Regions from separate parts of the Cutibacterium avidum 44067 genome, predicted to be linked through region 1. Evidence: riboswitches for the same ligand, from Rfam matches in the RefSeq annotation. Region 1 holds a riboswitch; each other region holds the start of a gene.
The links. A riboswitch is a leader RNA that binds a small molecule or an ion and turns the genes downstream of it on or off. The one in region 1 is predicted to bind cobalamin.
Positions count from the first base shown of each region.

Region 2: linked by a shared signal. The riboswitch ahead of PALO_RS00395 (anaerobic ribonucleoside triphosphate reductase) and the one ahead of PALO_RS04860 (FecCD family ABC transporter permease) in region 1 are both predicted to bind cobalamin.
Region 3: linked by a shared signal. The riboswitch ahead of PALO_RS07575 (ABC transporter substrate-binding protein) and the one ahead of PALO_RS04860 (FecCD family ABC transporter permease) in region 1 are both predicted to bind cobalamin.
Region 4: linked by a shared signal. The riboswitch ahead of PALO_RS00495 (ribonucleoside-diphosphate reductase subunit alpha) and the one ahead of PALO_RS04860 (FecCD family ABC transporter permease) in region 1 are both predicted to bind cobalamin.

Region 1 is NC_021064.1:1,059,100-1,066,447, forward strand. It holds gene PALO_RS04840 (type I restriction-modification system subunit M) at 1-304, shown strand, start outside; gene PALO_RS04845 (YagU family protein) at 439-993, shown strand; gene PALO_RS04850 (ABC transporter substrate-binding protein) at 1,062-2,114, opposite strand; gene PALO_RS04855 (ABC transporter ATP-binding protein) at 2,111-2,944, opposite strand; gene PALO_RS04860 (FecCD family ABC transporter permease) at 2,941-3,960, opposite strand; cobalamin riboswitch at 4,122-4,242, opposite strand; gene PALO_RS04865 (hypothetical protein) at 4,796-6,094, shown strand; gene PALO_RS04870 (hypothetical protein) at 6,152-6,718, shown strand; gene PALO_RS04875 (hypothetical protein) at 6,725-7,348, shown strand, end outside.
Region 2 is NC_021064.1:75,702-83,049, forward strand. It holds one part of gene PALO_RS00365 (IS3 family transposase) at 1-79, opposite strand, end outside; one part of gene PALO_RS00365 (IS3 family transposase) at 79-403, opposite strand; gene PALO_RS13185 (hypothetical protein) at 464-562, opposite strand; tRNA gene PALO_RS00375 (tRNA-Leu) at 721-803, opposite strand; gene PALO_RS00380 (hypothetical protein) at 935-1,633, shown strand; gene PALO_RS00385 (cutinase family protein) at 1,638-2,702, opposite strand; gene PALO_RS00390 (YbhB/YbcL family Raf kinase inhibitor-like protein) at 2,929-3,390, opposite strand; cobalamin riboswitch at 3,565-3,775, shown strand; gene PALO_RS00395 (anaerobic ribonucleoside triphosphate reductase) at 3,851-6,187, shown strand; gene PALO_RS00400 (4Fe-4S single cluster domain-containing protein) at 6,201-6,713, shown strand; gene PALO_RS00405 (DEAD/DEAH box helicase) at 6,697-7,348, opposite strand, start outside.
Region 3 is NC_021064.1:1,653,484-1,660,831, forward strand. It holds gene PALO_RS07550 (carbon starvation CstA family protein) at 166-2,439, shown strand; gene PALO_RS07555 (YbdD/YjiX family protein) at 2,436-2,651, shown strand; gene PALO_RS07560 ((2Fe-2S) ferredoxin domain-containing protein) at 2,674-3,306, opposite strand; gene PALO_RS07565 (ABC transporter ATP-binding protein) at 3,303-4,097, opposite strand; gene PALO_RS07570 (FecCD family ABC transporter permease) at 4,094-5,128, opposite strand; gene PALO_RS07575 (ABC transporter substrate-binding protein) at 5,125-6,138, opposite strand; cobalamin riboswitch at 6,180-6,365, opposite strand; gene PALO_RS07580 (hypothetical protein) at 6,400-6,600, opposite strand; RNA gene rnpB (RNase P RNA component class A) at 6,617-6,998, opposite strand; gene PALO_RS07585 (zinc ribbon domain-containing protein) at 7,059-7,348, opposite strand, start outside.
Region 4 is NC_021064.1:105,131-112,478, reverse strand. It holds gene PALO_RS00530 (M23 family metallopeptidase) at 1-73, opposite strand, end outside; gene PALO_RS12695 (hypothetical protein) at 143-349, opposite strand; gene PALO_RS00520 (isoaspartyl peptidase/L-asparaginase family protein) at 433-1,524, shown strand; gene idi (isopentenyl-diphosphate Delta-isomerase) at 1,528-2,136, opposite strand; gene PALO_RS00510 (MarP family serine protease) at 2,275-3,468, shown strand; gene PALO_RS00505 (YciI family protein) at 3,673-3,951, shown strand; gene PALO_RS00500 (NADH:flavin oxidoreductase/NADH oxidase) at 3,989-5,089, shown strand; cobalamin riboswitch at 5,260-5,451, shown strand; gene PALO_RS00495 (ribonucleoside-diphosphate reductase subunit alpha) at 5,564-7,348, shown strand, end outside.

The DNA.
Region 1 (7,348 bases):
CTCTGCCGAGAAGCACCTGACCGAGGAAATCAGGCCGTACCTGCCCGACGCGTGGATCGACCACGACAAGACCAAGCTCGGCTTCGAGATCCCCTTCACCCGCCAGTTCTACGTCTACACGCCGCCCCGCCCCGTCGAGGAGATGGCCGACGAGATCATCGTCGACCGCACCAACCGCAACGGCCGGCTCGTCGATGCCTACTTCTCCCGCCCCGAGGTCCGCACGTCCTTCGTCGACTACCTCATGGTCACCTATGACGAGTTTCGCGCAGGCACCGGTGAGACTCGCGCGAACCGATGCTAGTCATCGCACCATGCGTTGGCCGTGGCGAGGATGCAGCGTGGTCCTGAGCTACTCTCAGCAGCGAGCGGTCACGCCATGATATCTGTCAGCATGTCATCGTCCCGGAGCGCTGGGTCGTGCAAGGAGTTGATCACATGACCTCGAACACCACGGAGCCGTGTCGCCGGAGGTATGGTGCCGCGTTATGGGCGGGCGTGCTCGCGGGGATTATCGGCGCCATCGTGAAGTTTGGCTGGGAAGTTCCGCTGCCTCCGCGCACCGCGGCACGCAATGCCACGAACCCTCCCCAGCAGCTCCTTCAGCAACTTGGGTTCAGCGAGCACTTCACTCACATGTCGTACACCTTCAGCGGGTGGCCGCTCCCCTTCGTGAGCTTCATCGTCCACTTCGGGTTCTCGATCTTCTTCGCCGTCGTGTACGCGCTGCTGGCCGAGAAGCACCCTCGCGTCAAGCTGTGGCAGGGCGCGGTGTTCGGCTTGGCCATCTGGGTGCTCTTCCATCTCATCCTCATGCCAGCCATGGGCACCGTTCCCGCCCCCTGGCACCAGCCCTTCGACGAGCACCTCAGCGAGTCCTTCGGGCACGTGTTCTGGATGTGGGTCATCGAGCTCACCCGGCGTGACCTGCGCAACCGCATCACCGGAGAGCCTGATGCCGAGGTTCCGCTCCCTGCACTTGGAGGTAACTGACATCGGATGTGGATCCGCACTGGTCCGCTCGACGACCGTGTGAAGGTGGGCGATCGTCGAGCGGGGGCTCAGCCGCGAGCGGTCACGTCGTGCCGCGGCTTGATCCCTGACGCGGGGACCAAGCGGTACTTCTCCAAGGACTGTCGCAGTGTCTCGGCAGCATCGACGTTGAGTGGACTACTGGTCCACGCCGGGTACGCGATGTTGACGAACCGGCGGTTCTTCACGGCAGGAAGGTTCTTCGTGGCCGGATTGGCCTCGAGCAGGGCGACCTTCTGGGCCATCGTCTGGCCGGGGTAGTCGTCGAAGACAATGACGTCGGGTCGGGTCTGCGCGATCTTCTCCCACGAGATCGTCGTCCACGTGTTGGCCACGTCCGTGGTGGCGCTCACGGCACCCGCCGCCTTGATGATGCCTTCAGGGCCGCCGTAGCGCCCACTGGTGAACACGCTGCCGGTGTCGCCGCTGTCGACCATGAGCACCGTCGGCTTGGTCGATGCCTGAGGGGCTCGGGCCAGAGCCCGACGTCGCGTGTCGATGTCCTTGACGACCCTCCGGGCCTCCTGGGTGTGCCCTGTGACGGCGCCCAGGTTGCTCAGATCCGACCGCAGGGCCGTCCAGGGATCCATGACTCCGCGAGCCTTGTCATCGCTCTTCGCACGGCAACTCTCCGACAACACGTAGGCACTGATGCCCCGTGCGCGCAGCTCCTCGGGAGTGAGATGGGTGCTTTCACCGTATCCATATCCGTACCCGGCGAGCATGACGTCGGGTCGCGCGCCCAGAACCTGTTCGAGCGTCGGGTAGGAGCCGTCACTGTCGGGCAGGGCCGACACCGCCCGGTGGCCGTAAACCTTCGCCAAGGCATCGGTCTGGCCCTTGATCCCCGTCGCCGCGACGATCTGGTCGCCGGCGCCGATCGACAACATCATCGCGACCATGTTGCTGTCGTTGACGAACACTCGTCGCGCATGGGAGGGGAAGGCTCGGCGAGCACCACAGTTGGTGATGGTGACCGTCGAGGGACCGGAGCCGCTCGAGATCGAGGAACTCGTGTGGGTCACGTGGGCGCAACTCGTGAGGGCGGCCGCGCCGGCGACGATGAGTGGTGATCGGGTCATGAGGTGCCTTCCGGTCGGGATGTGTCAGTGGGATGGGTGTGACACAACGGGCCGGGGCTCGCCGGGTCACAGAGAAGATGGGATAGGCCCGTGATGGGGTCGACGTGGCGCGTGAGCCTCATGCCGAATGCCTTGCTCACCTCGCCACGGGTGAACACGTCATGTGGTGGACCCTGGGTGAGCACGCGTCCCCCTGCGAGAACGGCGACGTGATCGGCGTACCGCTCGGTCAACGTGAGGTCATGGATCGCCACGACGACGGTCTGGTCGAGGTCACGGATGAGTGCGAGCAGGTGATGCTGCTGGGCCAGGTCCAGGTGGTTGGTCGGTTCATCCAGCATGAGTATGGGAGTGCGCTGGGCCAGCCCACGGGCCAGCATGACTCGACGGCGCTCTCCACCGGACAGTCGTGAGCAGGGCCGATCGGCGTAGTCGGACATGTCGACCCGGTCTAGTGATTCCATGACGATGCGATGCTCGTCCTCACCGCCGTGGTCCCACGGCCGTCCATAAGGGGTACGTCCCAGGGCGACGAGTTCACGCACGAGCAGGTCACCAGGTGGTGAGTCCTCCTGGGCGACGAAGGACACCTGGCGTGCGCGTTGTCTGGCCGAGAGACGTCGGAGGGGGACATCGTCGAGGAACACGTCTCCGGCGGCCGGCCGGCTGATTCCGGCGATGGCACGCAGCAGGGTCGACTTGCCCGAACCGTTGAGCCCGATGATGGCCGTGACGGTACCGGGCTCGAAGTCCAGATCGACGTCTCGGACGATGGTTCGCCCCTCGACCTGCGCCGCGAGACGTCGTGTGGTCAGTCGGGTGCCCATCATGCCCCCGCGTACTGGTAGTGGCGCCGTCCCAGCAGTAGTAGGAACACCGGGGCGCCTAGCAGACCTGTGACGATGCTCAACGGAGTCTCCTGCGGGCGGCTTGCCACCCGGGAGAGGACGTCGACCCACACGAGGAAGAGTGCGCCGAACAGAGCGCTGACCGGCAGGACGACGCGATGGCGCGGTCCCACGAGGAGCCTGGTGAGGTGGGGAATGACGAGGCCCACGAATCCGATGCCGCCGGAGACCGCGACGATCGCGCTCACGAGGATGGCCTGGACGATGAAAAGGGCGACTCTCAGGCCGGTGACCGGAACCCCGAGCGAGGAGGCGAGTTCCGGGCCTGCTGCTAGCGCGTCGAGCCACCTGGATCCAATCATGAGCAACAGCAGGGTGACGACGACCACCACCGCCGTCGGCACGAGGGTCTGCCAAGAGGCGCCTGCCACGCTGCCCAACAGCCAGAAGAGGACGGACTGGGCCGATTTCGGGTCGTTGCTGTGGAAGACCAGGAAGCTCGACATCGCGCTGAAGGCTGAGGACATGACGACACCGGTGAGGACGAGCCGCAAGGGGCTCAGACCTCCCTGGGCCATGGCGATGCCGAACACGGCCGCGGTCGCGACGAGGGCACCGAGAAGGGCACCCAGGTACAGCGAGTACACGCCGAAGGCCGCCAGCGTTCCCGTGGTGATGACGGCTGTCGCCCCGACGCTGGCCCCTGCCGAGACCCCGAGCATGTAGGGATCGGCCAACGGGTTGCGTACCAAGGTCTGCATGACGGCGCCGCCGACGGACAGTCCGGCCCCGGCGACGACGGCCAGCACCGTTCGTGGAAGTCGCAACCCCCACACGATCTGGTCCACGGTGGCCTCGACGCTGCCTCCGCGCACGTGTACATCCAGGACGTGCCACGCCTGTTCGATGGGCAGCCGGATCGTGCCGAAGGCCAGCGAGAGCACGACGCTCAGGATGAGGGCAACCGCCAGGACCAGCAGTACGGGCCCGGCGGGCAACCGGTGATCCTCGTGGGCCCGCGATGACGTCGATCCGTCCGACAGTTGCCGTTGCCCGGGCGAAGCGCAGGGATGGGTGTCTCGATGGCGGACATGTGGCAAAGGAACTCCTGGCGGTTGACGCCCATCTCGCGAGGCGTACGGCGGCTGCATTCGCCGGGAGGTTTTCGGGCTCGGGGTCGCGCGGCTCGTCCCCTTCCCAGGTGTCTCCACCCAGTGGGCTCGCGGCGAGCCATCACCCACACCGCTGCGCGTCAGTCCTGGATTCGCACCAGGTTCCCTGACCGGCGAGACGCACCGTACCACGCAGGTGGTGAATCGTCCCACTCATTCATGAACCCGCCCCGAGAATCGAAATCTCCATCCCGAGCGACATGTCCCAGAAGTGGCGGATGTCTCACTCGTACACTGTCTACAGGCGAGGTCATGCAGTGGTGGCGGCCCGGAAAGGCGACGTGCAGACTCGGTATGTATCCACGAGATGAAACAAAGGCTGTCGACGGGTTTCAGTGGTCTTGTTGCTGCCTGGGGGCCATTGTCCCAGTTCGGTGTCCGATCACATGCTCGTCATCACGGGTTCATGTCCTGTTCACAACCGCGTCATTACTGGATATTCCAGATCGCCGCCCTTTGCGAATTGAACCTCCGCGTCGCTAGCATTGGATCGCAGATCCTCCCGGGGTGGTTGCCTATTCTCCTTGACAGGGGCGTGCATCTTCTCCTTGACAGGGGCGTGCATCTTCTCCTTGACAGGGGCGTGCATCGACTTCCACAGGGGCTCTGTGAAGCACGTCAATTCCTATGGATGCGAATCCGTGAGGAGTATGAAAAAGCCATGCCCTTGAAGAGACGTCCAGGGCGCAGAGTCCTCGCGGCGGCTGCCTCGGCAGTCCTCGCAGTGTCTGCCATGATGCAGGTGCCGGCGGCTCACGCCGTCATTCCACCCAAGCCGCAGGGCTATCCGATCGCGCACCTCTATGAGTCGTGCACGGATGCCTCCGCCCACGCCCAGGGATACCCCGAGTGGCATTACGGTGAGACGGGACGACGCTACCTCAGCGACGGCACGATCCAGTTCACCAACCGCACCGATCAGGTCGTGCCGTACACCGGCACGATCGAAACTGAGAGCAACCACGCCATTTCGGCGACCTCGGCGGCGAAGCTCCCCTCCGGATGGAACACCACCGCCAAGTCTGACATCGGCCTCAAGCTGTCCAATGGCTGGGTCGAGGGTGAGACCGTCGGTCCCGTTAAGCTCAAGCCGGGTGAGTCGATCCGCGTCGAATACGGCGTCCTCGAAAAGGACTTCGTCTCGATGTTCGTCACCTGCCGCGACGGCGTCCTACAGAACTCCAACGGCGCTAACGTCATTCGCGGCACCGGTCCGGCCGAGCGATACGCCTTCGTCTACCTCATCCACGCCGACGGCTCCATCTCGGATCTGGCGATGCAGATCCCGTCGCGCCACGCGGGTGCCAACAGCAAGCCGATGGGATCGGACGCCTACACCGCCATGTCGGGCCCCAGCCTGGAGTCCGTGGCGAAGCCGACCGACCACGTCGTCGAGCCCGCCGTCGCTCCGCAGAAGGATCCGTCCTGGCCGGCGAAGGGTCAGACCTGCCGTGCCCGCGACATCGCGTGGTACCCCTACGACATCTCGTCGATCCAGCCCACCTACCGCAAGCCCGGCTACTCGACGGACTTCCTCAACTGGTCGAAGGCCCCCTACGACTACCACCCGGTGACCGACTTCGTCGTGGGTGCCCAGTACAACGGGTACGCCAACTGGATGGGTCGCTACGGCCGCCTGCCGGCAGGATGGCTTGGCAGCGTCGGGGCCACCAACCGTGCCTACATGCCCGTCGGAACCGCCCTTGGTGCGGTACACCTGCAGCCCGGTGAGCGCGTGCGCGTCACCTATGGCACGACGATGACCCGCGTGAACTATCGCGAGATCCACTGCGGCAGAGACGGAAAGTACAGCTTGGTGTCGAACTACGGCACCGCCTCGGCGCCAAGCGGTTTCTGGGCCGAGGCCACCGTCACCTCCCGGGACGGCAGCGTTCGCAAGATTGACGTCACTCCCGACAAGTACCGCCAGGTTCCCCTGCCGACTCAGTCAGATCGCTGATCTCGGCGTCCTCAACACCACGACCACCGTCAATCCCGACCACGAAGGAGAACACTCATGATCACCCGACTGCTTGCCGTTCCCGCAGCCCTCGCCGCCTCGGCCGCTTTCACGGTCGTTCCGGCCCAGGCCGCCGCCCCGGCCCAGGCCGCCAACCCCACGACGATCGGCGCCTCCTGCGCCAACATCGGTGAGACCGGCCAGACCATCACCCGGACCCGTAGCTACTTCGACGGCTCGGCCGGCACGTGGACCATCTCGAACTACAACGACGAGCCGCTGCCCATCACCCGGACCATCACCGAGACCAAGACGAAGACCTGGAACGTCTCGGCCGGGGTCGACTTCCCGATCCTCGACCTCATCCACGTCACCTTCTCGACGAGCTACACCGACAGCCAGTCCTACGAGGTCGGCGACACCGTCGGCCCGTACAACCTGGCTCCGGGCAAGACCGCGGTCCTGCGTGCCGGATGGGTCGTCTCGGACTTCCGTGGCCAGCACACCGTCTGCGGCACCGATCACACCTGGAAGGCCAACGGTGGTGAGTTCACCGCGAGCCTTCCGAAGGAGCGTCACATCGCCATCAGCACCCGCGACAACGACCCCTCCCTCGAGGCCTGATCGCCCATGGGATTCCTGACACACCAGGTGCGTCGCGGGGTCACACTCGCGGCGGCGGCTGCCCTGTCAGTGGCCCCGTTCGCCGTCTCCGACGCCCATGCGGTCGAGTCGGCCTCCGCCAGTGACCCCACCCAGTTCGAGCTGCCGCAACGGTGGAACTCCGACTACGAGCCGGGAACCGAGTGCTCGACCCCCGGTGAGAACGGCACCTACCTGACGGCCAAGAAGCGTTGGTTCAAGCAGACCGACGCCTCCAGCGTCGCGAACAACACTGCCAATGCAGTGCCCGTCTCGACGAAGGTGAAACAGTCGCGCACCCAGACCCTCCAGGTCAGCGCAAAGGTTGCCGGTCAGGGTGACCTGGCCAAGATCATGACGCAGACCTTCGGGTTCACCTACGTCAACGAGGTCCACTGGTCGCTCAAGCAGGTCGTCGGGCCCTACACCCTGCCCGCCGGCAAGGAAGGACGTCTGGCCTGGGGATTCATCATCCTCGACGCCGATGCCCAGAACGTCCATTGTGCGCCGAACCTCAGCTGGCAGGCCACGGGTCGCCCGTACCACGTCTCGGCCCCCGAGAGCCGGTACGCCGAACTCCAGATCGACAACCCGGAGTACGAGGACCTCTCG
Region 2 (7,348 bases), 980 kb from region 1:
ACAGCCTGACACAACCGCTTCACCTCGAAGGCGTGCTGGTGGTCGGCGACGAACTGGAAGCGGTTCACCAGTTCGTCTCCCCAGCGAAATACTTGGCCGCTTTCCGCAGGATGTCCCGCTCGGTCTCGACCTTGACCTTGTCGGCCCGTAGCCGGGCGTTCTCCGCCTCCAACCGGGCGATCCTCACCGCCGCGGACTCGGTACCGGCCGACTTCGCGTCGCTGGAGGAGTGTTCTGATGGCGCAGCCGTCGAACCTGTCCCGAACGCCCTCACCCAGTCCGCCAACGTTCCCCGGGACACCCCCAGATCGGCGGCGATGCCCTTCAACGTGGCATCGGGAGTGGACTCGTACAAGTCGACGGCCTGCCGACGGAACTCATCGGAGTAGTTCTTCCTGGCCATAGTCCTGATCATCTCGCTTCCTCCAGCAACTGCTGGATTCCACGTGTCCAAGACCCGGGGTCAAGGCCCGTCAGGACCGATGTAACGGGCCTGCCAGTTCCCACTCGTCAACTTCCTCGTGCTGCCGAACGTCCTCCGGTGACTCTCCCTCTTGCCCATGCTCCGCCCCTCCTCGGTTGGTGCAGTCAGTCCGTGCCCACCACGTGCCCAATGAAACCCGTCTCGTGCCCATTCATGCCCCCCTGTGCGGACTTCCTCGTAAATGACAAGTAGCCCGTGACCAGGTGTTGAACCTAGTCACGGGCTACTTCTCCGTGTGCGCGAGAGAGGAGTTGAACCTCCACGTCCCAAGGGACACTGGCACCTGAAGCCAGCGCGTCTGCCATTCCGCCACTCGCGCATCGGGTCCGTCTGGCGGACCCAACTCGGAGACGGTAGCACGGATTGGGAATCGAAGTGAAATCGAGACTGTCCCGCTGCGTCATGACGGGGCCGACAGGGCGTCGCTTGAGTACCGAGTAGCCTTGCCCCGTGCTGTCCTTCCTCGCCGCGGCCTTCGCCTTGGGCATCGCCGGTTTCGACCCCCTGGGGTCCTTCGTGCTGTTGGCGGCCCTCGGTCTGGGCGTCAGACGTCGCGGCGTCGTCATGGTGTTGCTCACCTCGGTGGGAACCTCCGCCATCTTCGGGGTTGCCGGAGTGCTCGGTCTGGGAGCCTTGCTCACCCGGCTGGGAATTCATGGACTACATGTTCCGCACCTGGTCTGGGTGTGGGTGGTGGCGATCCTTGGCGTGGCCTTCCTGGGTTGGGCGGCATGGCGACTGCGTCCCGGGGCGGCGACGAAGGAACTGGACGAGGACACCTCAGCTGCACCGCGTTCGACGGCGCCCGGGGCTCTGGCCGTCAGCGGACTCCTGGTCGGCCTGTCCTCGCTCATCGACCCGGCATTCTGGGCGATGCTCGTCCATGCCGCGCACCTTCCGCATGTCAGCTGGGCCGTCACCGAGTCCCTCATCTGGGTTGTCTGCAGTCACAGCCTGCTCATCGTCCTCGTCATCGCCTACCTCATCGGTGGGCCTGACCGCGTCACCCGAATGGTGACGAGCATCCGCGAGGACCACGCCGTCGCTGTTCATCGCGGTATCTCAGCGATGCTCGCTGCGTTTGGAGGCCTTCTGCTGGCCGACGTCATCGGCGTGCTGACTACTGGGCAGTGGTTCTTCGAGCTGTGAGGTCTCAGTGCCAGCGGTGATGACGCTGACGACGTCGTCCGGCTCGTCCCAGGAACCAGCCCAGTGCCAGACCGAGCACTCCAGCACCGACCGCAACGGCGATCTGCAACGGGCCCCATTCGCGAGTCGCGACCGTCACCGTCTGTCCATGAGGGATGGGAGCACCCTTGGCCTCGGCGGCTCCCACGGCATTCGCGCGCTGGGCGATGCGATTCAGGGAAGCCTCCAGGACGCTTCGGGTGTACCCCATGTGGACGGGACGGCCTTGGTTGAGCTCGTCCTGCCAGGTTGACTGCAAGGTGAGGATGCGCGTCAGGGCTGGCGCGGTGTCGCAGACCGGATCACCCTTCAAGCACACCGAATAGGTTTCCGGGTAGGCCTCGGGAGGAATCGCCGCCCCGGCCTTGACCATGTCAGCGTCCAGAGATTTCTGATCAAGGGATTCCTGACTCAGACTGAGGGTGGCCTTGATGATGGCCCGCATCTGGGTGTCACGGTTGGCCCCGGGGGCCGCATGGGCGCGCTCTCGCAAGTAGTAGAGGATGGCAGCCATTCCGATGGCTGACCGGTCGGCATCTCCACTGAGTTCCTGGACGTTCTGCCCTGGGTAGTGGTCTGGATTCCCGGCCAGGATGGCACCTGCCAGGCGCTGAGGGGTGTCGGTCTGGGCGAGGGCCTGGGTGATGGCCTGGGAACCTTGGGAGAATCCGGCGAGGATGACCCACTCCTTGGGGCACTGCTTCTTCTCGGCGTTGAGGAGGGCGGTGAGTTTCTTGGCTCCCAGAGCCGCAGAGTCGAAGTACTCCGTCGACGGCATGGTTGCGTCGAAGAGGAGACTGCTCATCGATGCCTGTTGCAGGGTGTGAGGGTCAGCCGCAGGGTAGTCCAGGTAGACCTGACGGACGGTTCCCTTGCCCTTCCACTTCTGGGCCACAGCGTCACGGATCGACGTGATGGTCTCGCCATAGGGAGGGGTTTCCCCGGAGCCGCGAACGCCGACGAACATCACGGAGGCACACTCCATCTGGGATGCCTGTTCTGAGGACACCGGGTCTGAGCCCCAGCCCATTCCTGCTCCGGGAGTGATGGGCGCGGCAGGTTTGGGGGAGTCCGCGGATTCGCTGGCATAGCTGGTGCTGGTGGTCGTCGGTGTGGGGGTTGCTGACTCAGCACTGGCGGAAAACGGCATCGATACCAGGCCGAGGGCGACGAGGAGGGTGAGCAATGTCTGCCGGAGCTTCACGACGCCAGTCAAGCAGGAACCGCCGACACGTGGTCGGCGGCTCTGATTATCGTCAGGACTGCTGGAAGGTTCCGGTGATCGACGCGGAGTCCAGCTCGCTGGTGTGTATGGCGAAGCGGACCTGGACGTTGGCGGCGTCGTCAGGAATGTCGAGATGCTCGCTCGGCATGGCATGGACGGTGTGGATGTAGCGGTGGGCCGGTCCGGGCGGCGGGCAGGCGCCGGAGTAGCCGTCCTCCTGGTAGTCGTTGGCCCACTCGCGCACGCCGGAGGGCAGCGGGCCGCCTTCGTCGAGGGAGGTGACGTCGGCCGGGATGTCGGCGAGGATCCAGTGCCAGAAGCCGGAACCAGTGGGGGCGTCGGGGTCGTAGATGGTGATCGCGTAGGACTTGGTGCCCTCTGGGCCGAGCGTCCAGCTCAGCTGCGGGCTGACGTTCTTGCCGCCCGCATCGGTGTGGGCGTAGGCCAGGGCGATCGGCTGGCCTTCCTTGATGGACGTGCTGGTGATCTCCATGGGTTGTGTCCTTTCCCTGGGCGTGTGTCCATGATGCCAGCCTGATGTGCGATCCGAAGGGCGTGGCAACTGGCTCTGATCGCGGGGGAGCGCGCCCGCCACGGCGAGACGAGGGGGCGGGTGTGCGGATGCTTCGAGACGCGTATACCCTTCATCTTGTGCTGGTTTCCATCACGGAACACCAGATGTAGGGGTTTCTCGACATCTGGCGGTGATGGGAGGAAAGAGGGAATCCGGTGGGAAACCGGAACTGCCCCGCAGCGGTGACAGGGAACGACGGCGACACACGCACTGGCCATCCGGCTGGGAAGCGTCGCTCGGTAGGAACCCGTCTGGCGACGGAAAGCCCTGAAGTCCGAAGACCTGCCAGTGCCCGGGTCAGCGACCCGGTACGACTACGGGCGCGCGGGACGACCCGGGGCGAACTTGCTCCACTCGTGCGCTGCTTCGAGGAGAGAGCATGTCGACCACCCTTCATCCGGTGTCCATCAGCCAGCAGCGAGCAGTACCAGCATCCATCCTCAAGAGGGACGGGCGGGTCATCGGATTCGACTCGACGAAGATCGTCGAGGCCGTCCGCAAGGCCTTCGTCGCCTGCGGCATCGACGCCCCCGAACTCCTGGCCTCCGAGGTCGCCCTCGAGGTGCTCTCCCGACTGAGCGAGATGGGTGAGGACACCCCTGATGTCGAGGCCATCCAGGATCTCGTCGAGAAGGCCCTCATGGATCAGGGACATGACGACGTCGCCAAGGCCTACATCCTCTACCGTCAGCGTCGCACCGTCGCCCGCGACCAGCAGTCCGCCCTCATGCGCACCCTGCGCGAGATCACCTTCGCCTCCGCCGAGGAGGCTGACGCCAAGCGGGAGAACGCCAACGTCGACGGCAACTCCGCAATGGGGTCGATGCTGCGCTACGGAACCGAGTCGGCCAAGCAGTTCAACCTGCTCGAGGTGCTCGACCCCACCCATGCCGCCGCCCATCGTGACGGGGACATCCACATCCACGACCTCGACTTCCTCACCCTGACGACCACCTGTTGCCAGATCAACCTCACCGATCTCTTCGAGCACGGCTTCTCCACCGGCCACGGCGTGCTGCGAGCCCCGCAATCGATCGGGTCGTATGCGGCCCTGGCCTGCATTGCGATCCAGTCCAACCAGAATGACCAACACGGTGGCCAGGCGGTGCCGAACTTTGACCGAGACATGGCGCCGGGGGTCGCCAAGACCTTCGTCAAGGCCGCCCAAACCGGTCTGACGAGGACCTTCGAGGTCCTCGGTGGTGACGAGGAGTATCTCGACGAGGTGCGCGAGGCGGCCTCCGGGTGGGTGCTGGAGCCGGATGGCGCCGCGCTGGCCCATGAGAAGGAGCAGGTGGCGGAACTGTTCGCCGGGCTCATCGACGACACCGACCGGGTCGCCGACAGAGTCCGTCGCCAGGCTGTCGAGGAGACGCGTCGTCAGACCTACCAGGCGATGGAGGCCCTCATCGCCAATCTCAACACCATGAATTCGCGAGCCGGGGCGCAGACCCCGTTCTCGTCGATCAATTACGGCACCGACACCAGCCCGGAGGCGCGGATGGTGATGCACTGCCTGCTGGAGGCCACCGAGGCCGGTCTGGGCGGCGGGGAGACCGCGATCTTCCCGATCCAGATCTTCCGGGTGCAGAAGGGCGTCAATCTCGACGACGACGACCCCAACCACGACCTGTTCCGGCTGGCCTGCCGGGTGAGTGCCAAGCGCCTCTTCCCGAACTTCTCCTTCCAGGACGCCCCGTTCAACGCCGAGTACTACGTGCCCGGCCATCCCGAGACCGAGATCGCCTACATGGGCTGCCGCACCCGGGTGATGTCGAACGTCCATGACCCCTCGCGGGCCCAGACCTGGGGACGCGGGAACCTCTCCTTCACCTCGATCAACCTGCCGAGGCTGGCGATCGAGGCCAACCACGACGTCAATGCTTTCTTCACCTCCTTCGACCGGATGATCGACCTCGTCATCGACCAGTTGCTCGACCGGCTCAAGATCCAGTCCCACAAGCTGGTGCGGAACTTCCCCTTCCTCATGGGGCAGGGGGTCTGGATCGGTTCGGAGAACTTGGGGCCTGACGATGCCGTCGCCGAGGTGCTCGAGCACGGGACCCTGTCGGTGGGGTTCATCGGGCTGGCCGAGACCCTGACGGCCTTGGTCGGCGTCCACCATGGTGAGTCGGAGGAGGCCCAGCAACTCGGCCTACGGATCGTCGGCCACCTGCGAGAGAGGATGGACGAGGCGGCCGAGCGCACCGGGTTGAACTTCTCGGCCCTGGCCACACCGGCGGAGGGACTGTCGGGGCGATTCGTGCGGATGGATCGTCAGCGTTACGGGTCGATCCCGGGAGTCACCGACCGGGAGTACTACACCAACAGCTTCCACGTGCCGGTCTGGTACCACATCGGTGCTGCGGACAAGATCCGCATTGAGGCTCCTTATCACGCCTTCACCAACGGCGGTCACATCTCGTACGTCGAGCTGTCGGGGGACCCGGCACGCAACGTCGACGCCTTCGAGACCCTCGTGCGGTACATGGCTGCCAGCGGCATCGGGTACGGGTCCATCAACCACCCGGTCGACCGGGATCCTCAGTGCGGCTACACCGGGATCATCGACGACGAGTGCCCCAAGTGCGGCCGTCACGAGGATTCCGGGTCCTTCGACCGGATTCGCCGCATCACCGGCTACCTCGTCGGTGGGCTGGACCGATTCAACGACGCCAAGCGGGCCGAGGTCCGCGACCGCGTCAAGCACGGATGAGGCCGGAGCGAGGATGAGGGTTGCCGGGATCGAGCCGGAGTCGATTGTCGATGGTCCCGGCATCCGCTTCACGGTCTTCGCGCAGGGATGCCCGCTGAAGTGTCCCGGGTGCCAGAACCCTGGTACCTGGGACCCCTGCGGTGGCCAGGAGATCGACGTCGAGGAGATCATCACCGCGATGGGATTGTCGGTGTTGGCGTCCGGATTGACGCTCTCGGGCGGTGAGGCGAGTCGTCAGCCTGGAGATTGCGCGAGGTTGGCCCGTGCTGCCCACGAGATGGGGTGGGACGTCTGGGCATGGTCCGGATTCACCGTGGACGCCCTGCTGCGTCAGGCCCGGCACAGCCCAGAGCTGGCCGAGATGCTGGACCAGGTGGACGTCCTGGTCGACGGACCTTTCCAGCTGGCACGACGCACCCTCACCCTGCCGTGGCGGGGAAGCGGTAACCAGCGGATCATCGACCTCCCCGCGACCCTGCGCGAGGGGCGAGTGGTGGAGTGGGAATCCGTCAGTCCAGCCGGCTGAAGGCCCTTGTCCGAAGTACCAGGTCCTCGGCCTCGTCACACTCGTCGAGGTCGACGGTCGCGGTGATCGACCAGTCGTGGTTACCGGCAGGGTCGTCGATGATCTGACGAACCAACCAGACCCGGGCGTCGCGGCGTCCCGACTCCTTCTCGATCATGAACAGACCGGGGGCGCGGGCGTCCGGGCCGTCGTTGATCTCGTCGTGCTCGTCCCAGTAGTCGCCCAGGGTGTCCTCCCAGGCATTGGTCGTCATGGCAGAACTGTCGGGCTCGAGGGCTCCCAGGGCCTCGAAGTCGTCGTCTGCGGCCAGGATCACCTTGCGGAACAAGGCATTGCGTACCATGACGGTGAAGGCCCGCTGGTTGGAGGTGAAGGTCCGTACCGGACGGACCTCTTCGGGTTCCTCATCGACGGGATGGGTGAGTTCCTCCCACTCGTCGATGAGGGAGGAGTCGGTGGAGCGGACGACCTCGCCCAGCCAGGAGATGACGTCGGCAAGCTCCTCGGTCCGCTCGGACTCGGGGACTGTCTGACGCAGCGCACGGTAGGCATCGGTCAGATAGCGCAGCACCAGACCCTCGCTGCGTTGCACCTTGTAGTGGGCGCAGAACTCGCCGAAGGTCATGGCGCGTTCG
Region 3 (7,348 bases), 590 kb from region 1:
AGTGACCCCGCGGTAGCAGAAGATGGTGGGCGTAGCCACGCCAACGGATGCGCCGAGCCAAGGGATAGGCGGCACTATCCTCACTCACCATCCCACGGCCTCGTCGCACGGTTTCACCGCATTGTCGCGCCGCGCGATCGGGCTGAATGACAACTGGAGGTCACCATGGGAACCGTCCCACCTCATCAACAATCAGATATTCCCGAAGGTATGCCAGCCGTCAGTCTGTCTGCCGAAGAGCGGTCACGCCAGCAGCAATGGACGCCACTACGCGTGGTCGTCTGGATTCTCATCTCTGCGATTGCCGGCCTCGGTTGGTGGATGCTAGCCGTGCGACGGGGTGAAACCGTCAACGGCATCTGGTTCGTCTTCGCCGCCGTCGGCTCGTACTTCATCGGCTACCGGTTCTACGCCACGTACATCCAGGACAAACTCGTCCATCCCGACGACGACCGGGCCACCCCGGCCGAGTATGACTACAACGGCCGGGATTTCGTGCCCACGGATCGCCGCATCCTCTACGGCCATCACTTCGCCGCCATCGCGGGCGCCGGCCCTCTCGTCGGGCCGGTGCTGTCGGCTCAGATGGGCTACCTGCCGAGCACGATCTGGATCATCGTGGGCGTCATCCTTGCTGGGGCTGTGCAGGACTACCTCGTCCTCGTCATCTCCATGCGACGGGGCGGACGATCCCTCGGTCAGATGGCCAAGGACGAACTGGGACGCTTCGGTGGCATCGCCGCCCTCGTCGCCACCCTGACGATCATGCTCATCATCGTGGCCATCCTGGCCATGGTCGTCGTCAACTCCCTGGCCGCCTCGTCCTGGGGAGTGTGGAGCGTCGGTCTGACGATTCCGATCGCGCTTCTCATGGGCTTCTACCTGCGTTACCTGCGCCCTGGCAAGGTGCTCGAGGTCTCCCTCATCGGCATCGTCCTGCTGGTGCTGGCCATCGCCTCGGGAGCCTGGATCGAGAACACCGCCATCTCCAGCGCACTCCATCTGAGCAAGCCGTTTCTGGCCTGGGCCATCATCCTTTACGGATTCATCGCCGCAGTGCTTCCCGTCTGGATGCTGCTGGCTCCCCGTGACTACCTGTCAACCTTCATGAAGGTTGGCGTCATCGCGATGCTGGCCGTCTCGATCGTCATCGTCCGTCCGGTCATCACCGTCCCGGCCATGACGGTCTACGCACACACCGGTACCGGTCCGGTCTTCTCCGGAAAGTTGTTCCCCTTCCTCTTCGTGACGATCGCATGTGGCGCCTTGTCGGGATTCCACGCGACGATCTCCTCGGGCACCACCCCGAAGCTCATCGAGAAGGAGTCCCAGGCCCGCCTCATCGGTTACGGCGGCATGCTCATGGAGTCCTTCGTCGCGATCATGGCTCTGGTGGCGGCCCTGTCAGTGGACCGTGGCATCTACTTCGCCATGAACTCCCCCGCCGGGGCGACGGGCAACACCGTCCAGAGCGCAGTGGCCTACGTCAACTCACTCGGTTTGTCCGGTGTGCACACCGATGCCAACGCCCTGACGACGACGGCCAAACTTGTCGGCGAGACGTCGATCATCAGCCGTACCGGTGGCGCACCAACCCTCGCCGTGGGCCTCGCGACGATCATGCATCAGCTCTTCGGTGGTCAGGCCATGATGAGCTTCTGGTACCACTTCGCGATCATGTTCGAGGCACTGTTCATCCTCACCTCGGTCGACGCGGGTACTCGCGTCGCCCGGTTCATGCTCTCGGACGCCCTGGGCAACTTCTGGCCCCGCCTCACGGACCACTCCTGGAAGGTCGGATCCTGGCTCACCACCGCGATCATGGTTGCCGGTTGGGGATCGATTCTGCTCATGGGTGTCAATGACCCGCTGGGCGGCATCAACACCCTCTTCCCGTTGTTCGGCATCGCGAACCAGTTGTTGGCAGCCGTCGCCCTGTCGATCTGCCTGGTGGTCTTCGCCCGAGCCGGTCACAAGTGGCGGTTGCTCATCATCTTCGTGCCGATGCTCTTCACCGCCGTCATCACGGTGTACGGCTCCTGGCTGAAGATCTTCTCCCCCGACCCGAAGATCGGTTACTGGGCCAACCACATGACGTACAAGCGGGCCATCTCCGCTGGCAAGACCTCGCTGGGTCAGGCCAAGGACATTGACGAGATGCACACCGTCGTCGGCAACACCGCCATCCAGGGGACGATGTCGATCATCTTCGTCGTCTGTGCCCTCATCGTCATGATCGCGGCCTGCATCCGCACCGTTCAGGCACTGCGAGGCCACAACATCATCAACACCGAGGATCCGGCCAAGCCGTCGCACCTCTTCGCCCCCAGTGGCCTCATCGCCAGCAAGGCCGAGAAGGACCTTCAGGCCGAGTGGGACGAGTTCTACGAGACTCATCCCGAGCTTGACCTGGAGCACGTTCACCAGGAACGCGCGTGAGCGCCGCACCACGGCATCTGCCCACCGATCCACTGTGGCGACGATGGTGGTCGTCACTGCGGTGGTGGGTGCGCGGCGTCACCGGAGCTGACGCCTACGACAACTACCTCGAGTGGTGTCGACGCACGGGTCATGAGCCGATGCCGGAGAAGGCATTCTGGCGCGACCAGTGCGACCGTCAGGACCGCAATCCCCAGGCACGATGCTGCTGACCCCTATCACCGGGTCTTCCCGTCAGTGACGGGAAGACCCGGTCAGTTCTGACACGATGCGGTCAAGGTTGTCCTCGGTCAACTGAATGCATCTGCCGTCCGGCCAGACCACGATGAGTGGGGCGTGGTTGCACGGATACATGCACCCCGTCACCGTGACGAGAACCTCTGTGTCCAAGGCGTGTGACTGCGCCAGCTTCTCCTGCAGGCGTGCATGCAGGTCGGCGGCGCCGGCTGCGCTGCAGCGAGGTCCTCGGCAGGTGAGCAGATGGTGTCGGAAGGAGGGGAATTCCTGCCAGGCAGGGTTGTGCAACGGCGCTTCGGCCCCGGTCACGATTCGCCACTCGCCGGTGAACTCCTGGTCAGGACGTACAACCCCGACATGCACGACGACGGTGGGTCCGTTCTCATGGACACGGACCCACTGGCCGGCGACGCGACGAAGCCAGGACAGCGGCACCGGTCCGTCATCGCAACTCCATCCGACGAGCTCGACCCGGTCGTCGTCAGCGGCGTCGAGGACATCTACGAGCGCCGGTCCAGGACCCTGCAGACATGCGTTCCGGTCGGCATCCACGTGACGGGCCACCGCTTCTGCGCTGACCGCGTCAGAGGAATCCTCCCAGCGCAGCGAGACCGCGATGCGCGTCGTCATAGCTGCAATCCCCGCCAGGTGAATCCACGTCTGAAATCTGACCAAACCTCGCCGTCGACCCCGAAATGCTCTCGGACGAGGTCAGGAGTCAGTACCTCGGCGGCCGATCCTGCTGCGACCATCCGGCCCGAGTCCAGCACGACGAGGTCATCCGCGTAAGCGGCGGCCAGGTCAAGATCATGGATGACGGTCACCGTTGTCAGACCAAGCCCACGCACTCTCTCCAACAGGTCAATCTGGTGACGCAGGTCGAGATGATTCGTGGGTTCGTCCAGGAGCAGGATCTCAGGATCCTGGGCGAGAGCTCGGGCCAACTGAACACGCTGCCTCTCCCCTCCCGAGAGGGACGACCATGCCCGGTCAGCAAGATCAGCAACTCCGGTTGACGCCATCGCGTTCTCGACGACATCTCCGTCACGCCCTCTTCGGCGACTGAGATTGCCGATCCCCCAGCCTCCCAGATGGGGAATGCGTCCGAGCTGGACGACGTCACGCACCGTCAGTTCCACGTGAGCCGAAGGACTCTGCTCGAGAAGGGCCATCACCCGGGAGCGCTCCTTGGCCCCGATCCCGGAGAGATCACGCTCCCCCAACCACACCCGCCCCGCGCTTGGCTTCCGCAACCCGGCCAGCAGGTGCAACAGGGTCGTCTTCCCGGATCCGTTCAGCCCGATGACCATCGTCATGACCTCTGGCCGAATCTCCACGTCGACCCCGGACAGGATCATCGTCCCGTCGACCGTCCAACCAAGATCCTCAGCTCGCAACGTTGCTGCTGTCCCGGCACTCATGATCGAGACGCCTGTCGACGCAGCAGGACGACCAGCACCGGGGCTCCGACGGCCGCAGTGATGACCCCGACGGGAATCTCGGTGTCAGGGCGCAGGCATCTCGCTGCGGTGTCAGACCACACCATGAGCAGGGCTCCGACGAGGGCCGACACCGGTAGCAGCCGGGCGTGTCGTGGCCCGGTCCAGAACCTCACGATGTGTGGGACCGTCAGCCCGACGAATCCGATGGGACCGACGAAGGCCACGCTGAGAGCGGTCAGCAGGGCGGTGCCAACCATGATCATCCAGCGCACGGTGTTGACCGGTACTCCCAGGGACATCGCGCTGACGTCACCGAAGGCGAAGGCGTCAAGGGTGTGGCACAATGCCATCCCGGCGATGAGGGCCGGAACGGTGGCGACGGCCAGGGTGATCGTCGATCCCCATCTCACACCGGTGAACGACCCGAGGGTCCACGACAGGGCTGATCGAGCGGCGTTCGACTCACCACACACCATGATCATCATGGACACCGCCGCGCCGCACAACTGTCCGACGGCCACCCCGGCCAGGATGGTCCGGCTGGCGGGTAACTCCCCGGACTTGCCAGTGGCCATGGCCAGCACCATGGTCAGGGCCCCGACCGCCCCACCGAAGGAGGCCAGTGTCATGAGGACGGACTGCCCCAGAGTGCTGGAGATTCCGATGATGAGGACGAAGACCGCACCCACCGAGGCTCCACTGGAGATGCCGAGCAGATAGGGATCGGCCAGGTCATTACCGGTCAGGGTCTGCAGTACCGCGCCGCACATCGCCAGCAAAGCGCCGACGGCCATCGATCCGATGACGCGCGGAGCCCGCAGCTGCCACACGATCTGATCATCGAGAACGGTGACGTCGGCGCCCTCGATGAGGCGGAATCGTCGGGCCACCACCCTCGCGACGTCATGGACAGGAACGTGTACCGCCCCGGTCCCGAGCACCACGAGGACACTGCCGACCAAGGCCATGGCGAGGATGCCGGTGATCAGCCAACTACGCTGACGACTCACTTGCCGGTGATCTTCGCCAGACCGTCATTGAGGGTCTTCGCACCGTCCACGAGTTCGGCACCAGGGGTGCTCTGGGAGAACGGCACGGTGACGAATTTGTTCTCCTTGACGGCCTTCATCTGGCTGAGGACGGGGTCCTTCCTCATGTAGTCGATCTTCGACGTCGCCGTGGACCAACTGGCATCGGCGACCACGATGACGTCAGGGTTGGATGCGACGATCTTCTCCCAGGAGCCGTCTGCCCAACCGCCGTCGAGATGGGCGAAGAGGTTCTTGGCACCGACAGCGTCCATGAGGAGCTGGGGTCCGCCATGTCCGGCGCCGATGAACGGGGTCTTGTCTCCCGAGTCGAACCAGACGATCGACGTCCCGGTGCCGTGCTTGTTCCCGGTGACCTCCTTGAGGGCATCGCGCTGCTCGGAAATGGCCTTGTCAGCCGCATCCTTGACGCCGATGAGAGTCCCCACCTCGGTCATTTCCTTCCAGACATTTTCCCAGGTGGTTTCGGCCGAGGGCGTGCCCTTGGGGCAGCCGAAGGGGCTGATGTAGGTGGCAATTCCCTGTTTCTTCAGCTCATCACGCGTGCCGACGGCCTTGTCCGTGAAAGCGCTGGAATACGAGGACAGCGCCAGATCAGGCTTGGCGGCCAGGAAGGTCTCCTTGGACGGGTACTCCTTGGAGAGCACCTTGACCGAGTCATAGGCCTTCTTCCACTTCGCCGGGATCCCACTGTCAAGGTAGGCGGTGCCGACGAGCTTGGACTCACCGCCGATGGCCAGCACGTCCTCAGTGGCTCCCTGATTGAGGGTCACTGCCCTCGTGGCTGGTTTGTCGAGGGTGACCTGCTGTCCGCAGTTGGTGATGGTGATCGGACCAGAAGCCGACGCTGAGACCGAGGGGGACGACGATGAGGCGGAGTCCTTGGGGGCACCGGCACAGCCGGCGAGCAGGACGGCGGGAACCACCGATGCCACGAGGACGCGGCGAAGGGATGACGGGGTGACGGGCATGAGGAAGCCAGCTTTCTGTGTTCGGCGTGCGCGACCGGGTACCGACAGGACGGCGTCAGGTGGTCTTCGGGCTCGACCTCGTCTCCGTTCCCGGCTCCTTCCCAGTGCTCATGGCACCAGTGGCGTTCGCCGGGGCAGATCAGTCATACCGCTGCGCGTCAGCTCCGGCTTCTCACCGGATTCCAGCGCTGGTGGGGTCACCAGCAACCTGACGTGAGCATGTTAGCATCCCCTTCGTATGTTTTCCTCCAAGGGGTTACCTCACTTGAACAGGTCACCGAAACGCATCGTCGTCTTCCGGTAAACCTTGTTGTAGGCGGCTCGACGTGGATCTCGCAGCCAGCCCATTCCCTTACGGCCGTAACCGGGGATGAGGGTGCGCTTGACGGTCCTCGTGACTCGACCACGCGTCCTGGCCGAGATGGTTCTGGACAGGCTGGGAGTACGAATTCCGAACTTCATGGACCTGATGATAGGAGGGACGAGCCATCCTGTAAGCCGGGTTCTGTGGCCCCTCAGGGCCGGTGATCATCCATCTGTGAACGCCATTGCTGGCATCCTCCAGCCTTTCGGCTGCGCAGCCTACCCGGACGCTCGGGCGAGCAGCCCTCGAACACGTCCGCGACCTCACGGTCTTCTTGGCCTTGCTCCAAGTGGGGTTTGCCGTGCCGTCACCGTCACCGATGACGCGGTGGGCCCTTACCCCGCCGTTTCACCCTCACCGGCCCGAAAGCCGGCAGTTTGTTTTCTGTGGCACTGTCCCGCGGGTCACCCCGGGTGGGCGTTACCCACCACCCTGCTCTGTGGAGCCCGGACTTTCCTCGACAGCTCAAGACTGCCGCGATCACCCGGATGGCTCGTCCGACCGTCGATTCTACGGTCATTGCCGCATCGTCGCCACACGGGCAACGGCGCAATTCTCAGAAGGACTCCTCGGTGCGCACCAAAATCCGGTCGCACTCCTCGCAACGCACGACATCGTCCTCGGCGGCTGCGGCATAGGTGCGCAGGTCGGCCGGATTCGCAGCAATGCCACATCCCTCACACACCCCGTGGACGAGCTTGGCACATCCCATCCCGGTGCGCTCGCGCAGCATCTCGTAGAGCTTGAGGAGATCAGCCGGGACACCACCCGCCTGGGTCTCGCGAGACCGGCACAACTCGACCAGCTCGTCGTCGATCCCCTTGAGACCGGCATCGCGAGACGCGA
Region 4 (7,348 bases), 950 kb from region 1:
GGCCGTTGAGAGGTTTCGACAGCAGAACCCCGGTCGGCATGGCGACCTTGGACGGCATGGCGACCTTGGACACTGCCGGACTCGGGGTCGGGGTTGCCGCCTTTACCGGAGCGAGGACCCCAGGGCTGACAGGAGCTGAGGACTAAGTGATGTTCGGGGTCGGTGGGGTCGTGTCAAGCCAGGAAGCCGGCCATGCGGTGGACATCGGCCTGGAGACGAGCTGTTGGTGATCAAGGACGGCTCGCAATCCCGGGTCTGACGGCCATGCGGCATCTACTGACAACCCGACTACGGCCACTCCGACACCGCCGGCGATGACGGTCTTGATGGCCTTGCCCCGCGACACCATGGACAGCCCTCCTCCACGCCGTGAACACTATTGTCACCCTCGTTGGCTCCCTTTTTCCACCCGGCTGGAGCCTTGGTCGCGGCATGTTCACCCACACGTCACCTGCCACGACGAGGGGGTTATCCACAGGAATCCTGTGGATAACCCCCATGGCTGGGGAAAACACATCGATGTCGTTCCACAGCAGGTTCCGAGACCGGTGGACAGACCCTCAACCATCCCGTGAATGCCACCTCGCCGTCTACGCTCTGTGCATGACCAGTCACGTCGTCGATCAGCTCGGCCCCACTCTCGTCATCCACGGTGGCGCAGGCAACGTTCCGCCCCGAACCGGCGAGGATGCCGAGAGGTTCCGGCTGTCCCTACGGCGCGCTTTCGACGCCGGCCAGGCAGTTCTTGACGCTGGTGGGCCAGCCCTTGACGCCGTCACAGCCTCGGTCGTGGCGATGGAGGACGATCCGCTCTTCAATGCCGGACGAGGTGGGGTCCTCACCGCGAAGGGGACGGTTGAGACTGACGCCGCCGTCATGACCGGCCACGGACGTGCCGGGGCGGTGTGCTGTTCACGTCATGCCCGCAACCCGATTCGTCTGGCCCGGGCCATCCTCGCCATGTCACCCCATGTCCTGCTGTGCGACCCTCCTGAGCAGGTCTGCCGAGACTGGGGTCTGGAGGTCGAGCCCCCGGAATACTTCGTGACTGACGCTCGACGGGAACAGCTGGAACGGGTACTTGCCGGACGCCACCAGGCCCCGAGGCATGGCACAGTCGGAGCGGTCGCCCGGGACTACCACGGTCATCTTGCTGCCGCGACGTCTACGGGCGGGATCGTCGCGTCGGCAGTGGGTCGCATCGGTGATTCCCCGGTCGTCGGGGCCGGCACCTTCGCCCGCGATGGGGTCGTGGCCGTCTCCTGCACCGGTGACGGCGAGGCCTTCTTGCAGGGGCTGGTGGCCCACGAGGTGGATGCCCGCATGAGACTGGCAGGCGAACCCGTCAACCACGCAGCCATGGGAGCCCTCACCGACGAGGTCTCGTCACGAGTCACCGACGGCGCACCAGCCACGGGAGGCCTCATCGCCGTCGACGCGTCCGGACGTCTCGTCGTCTGCCATGTGTCGGCGTCCATGCTGGCCGCCTGGCCTGATCACGGCGAGGTGCTGACCTCGGTGTGAGGCTCAGCGCACGACGGGCAGTTCCGGACCGAACTCGAGCATCTGCTCGACCGCCCAGGGGCTCAGCAGGGCCGGCATCGATCGCGCCAGGCCGTACATGTCCTGCCAGCCCACCCAGGTGACCTCTTCGACCTCCTCCGGGTCAGGATTCAGCTCGACGAGTTCCTCGGGAAGGGACAACCGAGCAACGACGACCGGGCACAGCTCGTCCTCGACGATGCCGCCAGCGTCGGTGGCACGATAGGAAAAACCAGGAAGGACGACGCGCATCCGACGCGGATCGAGGTCGAGGCCGAGCTCCTGGTGAGTGCGACGCACCGCCGCGCCGATGATCGTTTCGCCGATCCGCGGATGCCCACAACAGGTGTTCGTCCACACCCCCGGCCAAGCCACCTTCGTCAGGGCTCGTCGGGTCAGCAGAACTCGCCCGCCGACGTCAAGGACGTGGCAGGAAAAGGCCAGATGTCGTGGGGTGTGCTGGCTGTGAACGGTCGCTCGGGGAGCGGTCCCAACCTGGTTGCCGTCGTCGTCGAGCAGGATGACGAGATCGTCGTGGACAGAATCCGCGTCATGGGCAGGCATGCCCCCATCCTCGCCATCGTGATGACTCATGACGTCAAGCTACCAACAACCACGAATTCCGCGAAGTCGAATGCGCTTGGGTCTCCTACGTTGGCTCATCGCCACCTCAAAGGCACCATTGAGATGCTGTATTCGTCACTTCGTCCACCCACCTCCGACGGGAGAGCCATGCCGCACATCCTCGACGTCATCCTCGTGCTGTACCTCGCCATGCGTGCCATGGCCGGGTGGATGCGCGGGGCCGTCGTCGGAGTGGCCAGCCTCATCGGGTTGGTCCTCGGGGTGTGGGCCGGTCTGTGGACCTCCGGCATCGTCGCTGACCAGTTCTTCGACAAGAATTGGACCTGGCTGGCCGCAGGCGCGGTGCGGGTGTGCATCACCCTCGTCATTGCCGAGATCATTCAGGGCATCTGCGTCCACATCGCCCAACGCATCCATCGCGCATTCAACTCGGTGGGGTTGGGCAACGTGGACCGTTTCGGCGGCTCGGTGCTCAGCGTCATCGCAACCGCCCTTGTCGTCACGGTGGCGGCAACAGCCCTCTCCCCCATCCTGCCGCCGTCATGGACCGAGGCCATCGACGAGTCATCCGTCATCACCCAGACCAATCGCGTCATCCCGGACGAGGTCAACGAGGCCGCTGCCCGACTGGTCGGTCGAGCTGCTGACACCTTCCCGAAGGTCTTCGCCGGCGAAGCTCCCCGTCTGCCCGCACCGGCTCCCGACGACGAGGCCGTCACCACTCCTGGAGTGCGGAGCGCAGCTCAATCCATCGTCAAGGTGCGGTCTCGGGCACCACGGTGCGATCGGGCCTCCGAGGGCACCGGATGGGTGAGTTCTCGCCACCGGGTGGTGACGAACGCCCACGTCGTCGCCGGGTCCAACCAGGTCACCGTGCAGGTGGGCGGAACTGGGGCTCGACTGCGAGCCCGCGTCGTCTCCTACGACCCGGACATGGACCTGGCGGTGTTGGCGGTTCCCGACCTTCGTGCCCCAGCCTTGACGATGGCGTCGACTGTCAAGGACGGTGATCCAACGGTCGTCGCCGGATTCCCGCTTGATGGTCCATACACCCTCGAGGCCGCCACCGTGCGTGGGTCGATCATGGCTCACGGTGAGAACATCTACGGCACCGACACCGTCGTCCGCGAGATCCTCTCGCTGCGCGGCACGGTACGTCCGGGCAACTCGGGTGGACCACTACTGACGACGGACGGCAAGGTCGCCGGCACAATCTTCGCCCGGTCCACCGCACAGCCGCAGACCGGGTACGCGCTGTCGAACGACCAGACTCGCAGGTTCATCCGCGCTGGGGCCAACGACACCACCGCGGCTGCGACCGGCTGGTGCACCGTTGGGTGAATTGGTGTCAAAATCTTGAGCGCCCAATGTTCCCGTCGCGGGACGGTTCCGAGCACGTTTGCGGCCCTGATCTCCCGAAACATCATCTGACAAGTACCAACACCGTGCGGTATCCCAGGGCATCCTGTGCCGCACGATGACGCGTCAACGTCCGACACCTTCTCAACGCTTCAGTTCCGGTCCATGTCCCAATAGCATTGGGTCATGGCAGTTTTCATCGTCGAAACCCATTATGATCCCGCCCATTCCGAGGAGCGCATGGCCGCGCGCCCGGCCCATCTGGAGAACCTTGATGTCATGCGCGAGCGTGGCCAGCTCGTCAATGCCGGCCCGCTGGCTGACGGCAGCGGAGCGGTGCTCATCTACACCGTGCCGGACCGCGCCACCCTTGACCATCTGCTGGAGCATGATCCGTACCCGAAGTCGGCGGTTCAGGTGGCGTCCGTGCGCGAGTGGGCTCCGAACTATCACTTCCATCATTGAGGACGCCATGGGTTGAAGCCCGTGATGTCATGGTGACATGACATCGCCGCTGCTCTTCCAACCCTTCACTCTTCGTGGACTGACGGTTCGCAACCGCGTCTGGTTGCCACCGATGTGCCAGTACGCCGTGGACTCCCAGGATGGGATCCCAGGCACGTGGCATCTGGTTCACTACGGCTCGTTCGCTGTGGGTGGCTTCGGCCTCATCGTCGCCGAGGCCACCGCAGTGAGCCCCGAAGGCCGTATCAGCCCTTATGACACCGGGTTGTGGAATGACGACCAGGTAGCAGCCTGGCGCACCGTCACCGACGCCGTTCACAGCCTGGGCGGCAAGATCGCGGTGCAACTGGGCCATGCCGGACGCAAGGCCTCCACCGAGAAGTGGTGGCCGGGATTCCATGGCAGCGTGGTGCCTCCCGAGCACGGCGGCTGGATTCCGGTCGGACCGACCGCCGCGCCGGCGGACGGCAAGCAATACGTCGGCCTGCCCGTCACCACCCTCGACGAGGACGGCATCGCGAAGGTCATTGACAACTTCCGCTCCGCTGCTGCACGTGCCGTGGAAGCTGGGTTCGACGCCGTCGAGATTCACAGCGCCCACGGTTACCTGCTGCATCAGTTCTACTCGCCGCTGTCCAACACCCGCGCCGACGGCTGGGGCGGTGACTTCGACGGACGTGTCCGCCTGCCACTGGAAGTTGCGAAGGCTGTGCGTGACGCCATCCCTGACACCATGCCCTTGTTGGCACGTCTGTCGGTCACCGACTGGCGGGACGACGGCTGGCAGGTGGAGGACTCCGTCGAACTGTCGCGTCGTTTTGCGGAAGTCGGAGTTGACCTCCTCGACGCCTCCTCAGGAGGAAACTCGTCGGCGCCCATCCCCGTCGCCCCGGCCTACCAGGCTGACTTGGCAGCTCGAGTGCGCACCGAGGCGGGCATTCCCACCGCCACCGTCGGCATGATCTGGACCGCAGAGTTGGCCGAGGAGCTGCTCCAGAAGGGCAGTGCCGACGCCATCATGATCGGACGGGCAGCTCTGCGGGACACCAACTGGCCGTTGCGCGCCGCCCACGAGTTGGGAGTTCCCAACGAGGACGCGCCGTGGCATCCGGCGAGATTCCGGGGAGCGTGGCGCTGAGGACGTGGAGTTTCAGCGTTTCTGACGCTCGACGAAGCCCGGTGACGGCGGCGTGTTCGGTGCCACGAATCCGCCGGCCGTCAGGGGGTCGTCACGGTGTGCGTCCATGAGACGCCCAAAACGCTCAATGCCCCTACATCTTGTATTGACTCTTATTGATCAGCGTTCATATAGTGGCGACTGCACATGGTTCCCGTGTTCGCACGGGCCAAGAGGGAATCCGGTGAGAATCCGGAGCTGCCCCGCAGCGGTATACGAGAACGACCGCCGTCATCACGCACTGTGCTTCGGCATGGGAAGCGACGGCCAGTAGGCAACAAGTGCTCGTGAGTCCGAAGACCTGCCAGGTGTGGTCCCGCAACCGCGGGGCCCGGTTCGCGATCTCGCGGGAAGTGTCGCAGCGTTCATGGGGACCAGTGTCCCCGCCGCATTCCGCCCGGTCGCGTGCCTACGGCATCGCACGGAGGAATTGCAATGAGCGCCGACCCCATCTCGACCATCCGCGTCCGCAAGCGCGACGGATCCCTGGCCCCTTACGACGGCAACGAAGTCGCCGCATCCATCATTGACTCAGCCCGTGGGCTCGACGACGCCGTTGCCCGGGCAACCCTGCTGCAGGCCGAGGTGGAGATCACCCTATTCGACGGGATCACCACCGACGCCTTGGACGAGGCCGTCATCCAGGTGGCTCTGGGCAATGCCAAGGACGACCCTGCCTTCGACACCATTGCCAGCCGAATCGCCGTCAAGAAGCTGTACAAGGAGGTGTTCGGCGACACCCACGACGGTCTCGGTGACGCCAGCCCCGAGCGGGTGCGAGACCTCCACCATGCCTACTTCCCGCGCACGATCGACAAGCTCGTCGCCGACGGCCACCTTGACGAGCGACTGGGGCGGCTCTTCGACCTCGACGCCCTCGCCACGGCCCTTGATCCCGCCCGTGACGACCTCATCGGCTTCACCGGCGTGCGCACCATGGTCAACCGTTATCTGCTGCGTACCCCCGACCAGCGAGCGTTGGAAGTACCGCAATACTTCTGGATGCGCGTGGCTATGGGGCTCAGCCTCACCGAGGACGATCCGACCTCCTCTGCCCTCGCCCTCTACGACTCGATGAGCAACCTGCGTCATCTCGCGGCTGGATCCACCCTTGTCAACGCGGGCACCCCGGCTGGCCAGCTGTCCAACTGCTTCGTCATGCGCACCGAGGACGACTTGGAGCACATCGCCCGGACGATCCGTGACGTCATGTGGATCACAAAGGGCACCGGCGGCATCGGGCTGTCGATGTCTGACCTGCGCTGCGAGGGGTCACCTATTCGCTCCGACAACACTGCGTCGACCGGTCCGATCCCCTTCATGCACACCATCGACTCGACGCTGCGAGCCGTCTCCCGAGGAGGCAAGAAGCTCGGCGCTCTGTGCTTCTACATGGAGAACTGGCATATGGACTTCCCCCAGTTCCTCGACCTGCGGCAGAACTCCGGTGACCCGTACCGACGCACCCGTACCGCCGACACTGCGGTGTGGATCTCCGACGAGTTCATGAAGCGCGTCGCCAAGGACGAGGACTGGTACCTCTTCGACCCCGCCGAGACCCCCGATCTCACCGAGCTCACCGGGTCGGCCTTCTCGAAGCGTTACGCCCACTACATCGCCGAGGCCGAGGCCGGCCACATCAGGCGTTTCCACCGCACCACGGCCCGCGAACAATTCCGAGCCATACTGGTGAGCCTGCAGACGACATCCCACCCGTGGTTGACGTGGAAGGACAGCGTCAATACCCGCGCGTTGAACAGCAACACCGGGACGATCCACTCCTCGAATCTGTGCACCGAGATCTGCCTGCCCCAGGACCGCGACCACACCTCGGTGTGCAACCTGGCTTCGGTCAACCTCGCCGGGCACCTCGTCGGGCCGCGCGGGAAGCGTCGCATCGACTGGAACCAACTGGCCGCCACCACTCGGCTGGCGGTGCGCCACCTCGACAACCTCGTCGACATCACCGCTTCGGCGGCGCCTCAGGCCGAGCGATCCAACGTGGAGAACCGGGCCATCGGCCTGGGCGTCATGGGGCTGACGGACATGCTCGAGCAGGTGCGGATTCCCTACGACTCCTCCGAGGCCTGCGAGATCGTCGACCGGATCATTGAATTCATCAGCTGGCACGCCATCGACACCTCCGCTGATCTGGCCACCGAGCGTGGCTCGTACCCGATGTTCGCGGGATCCGGCTGGTCGGAGGGGATGGTCCCGGTC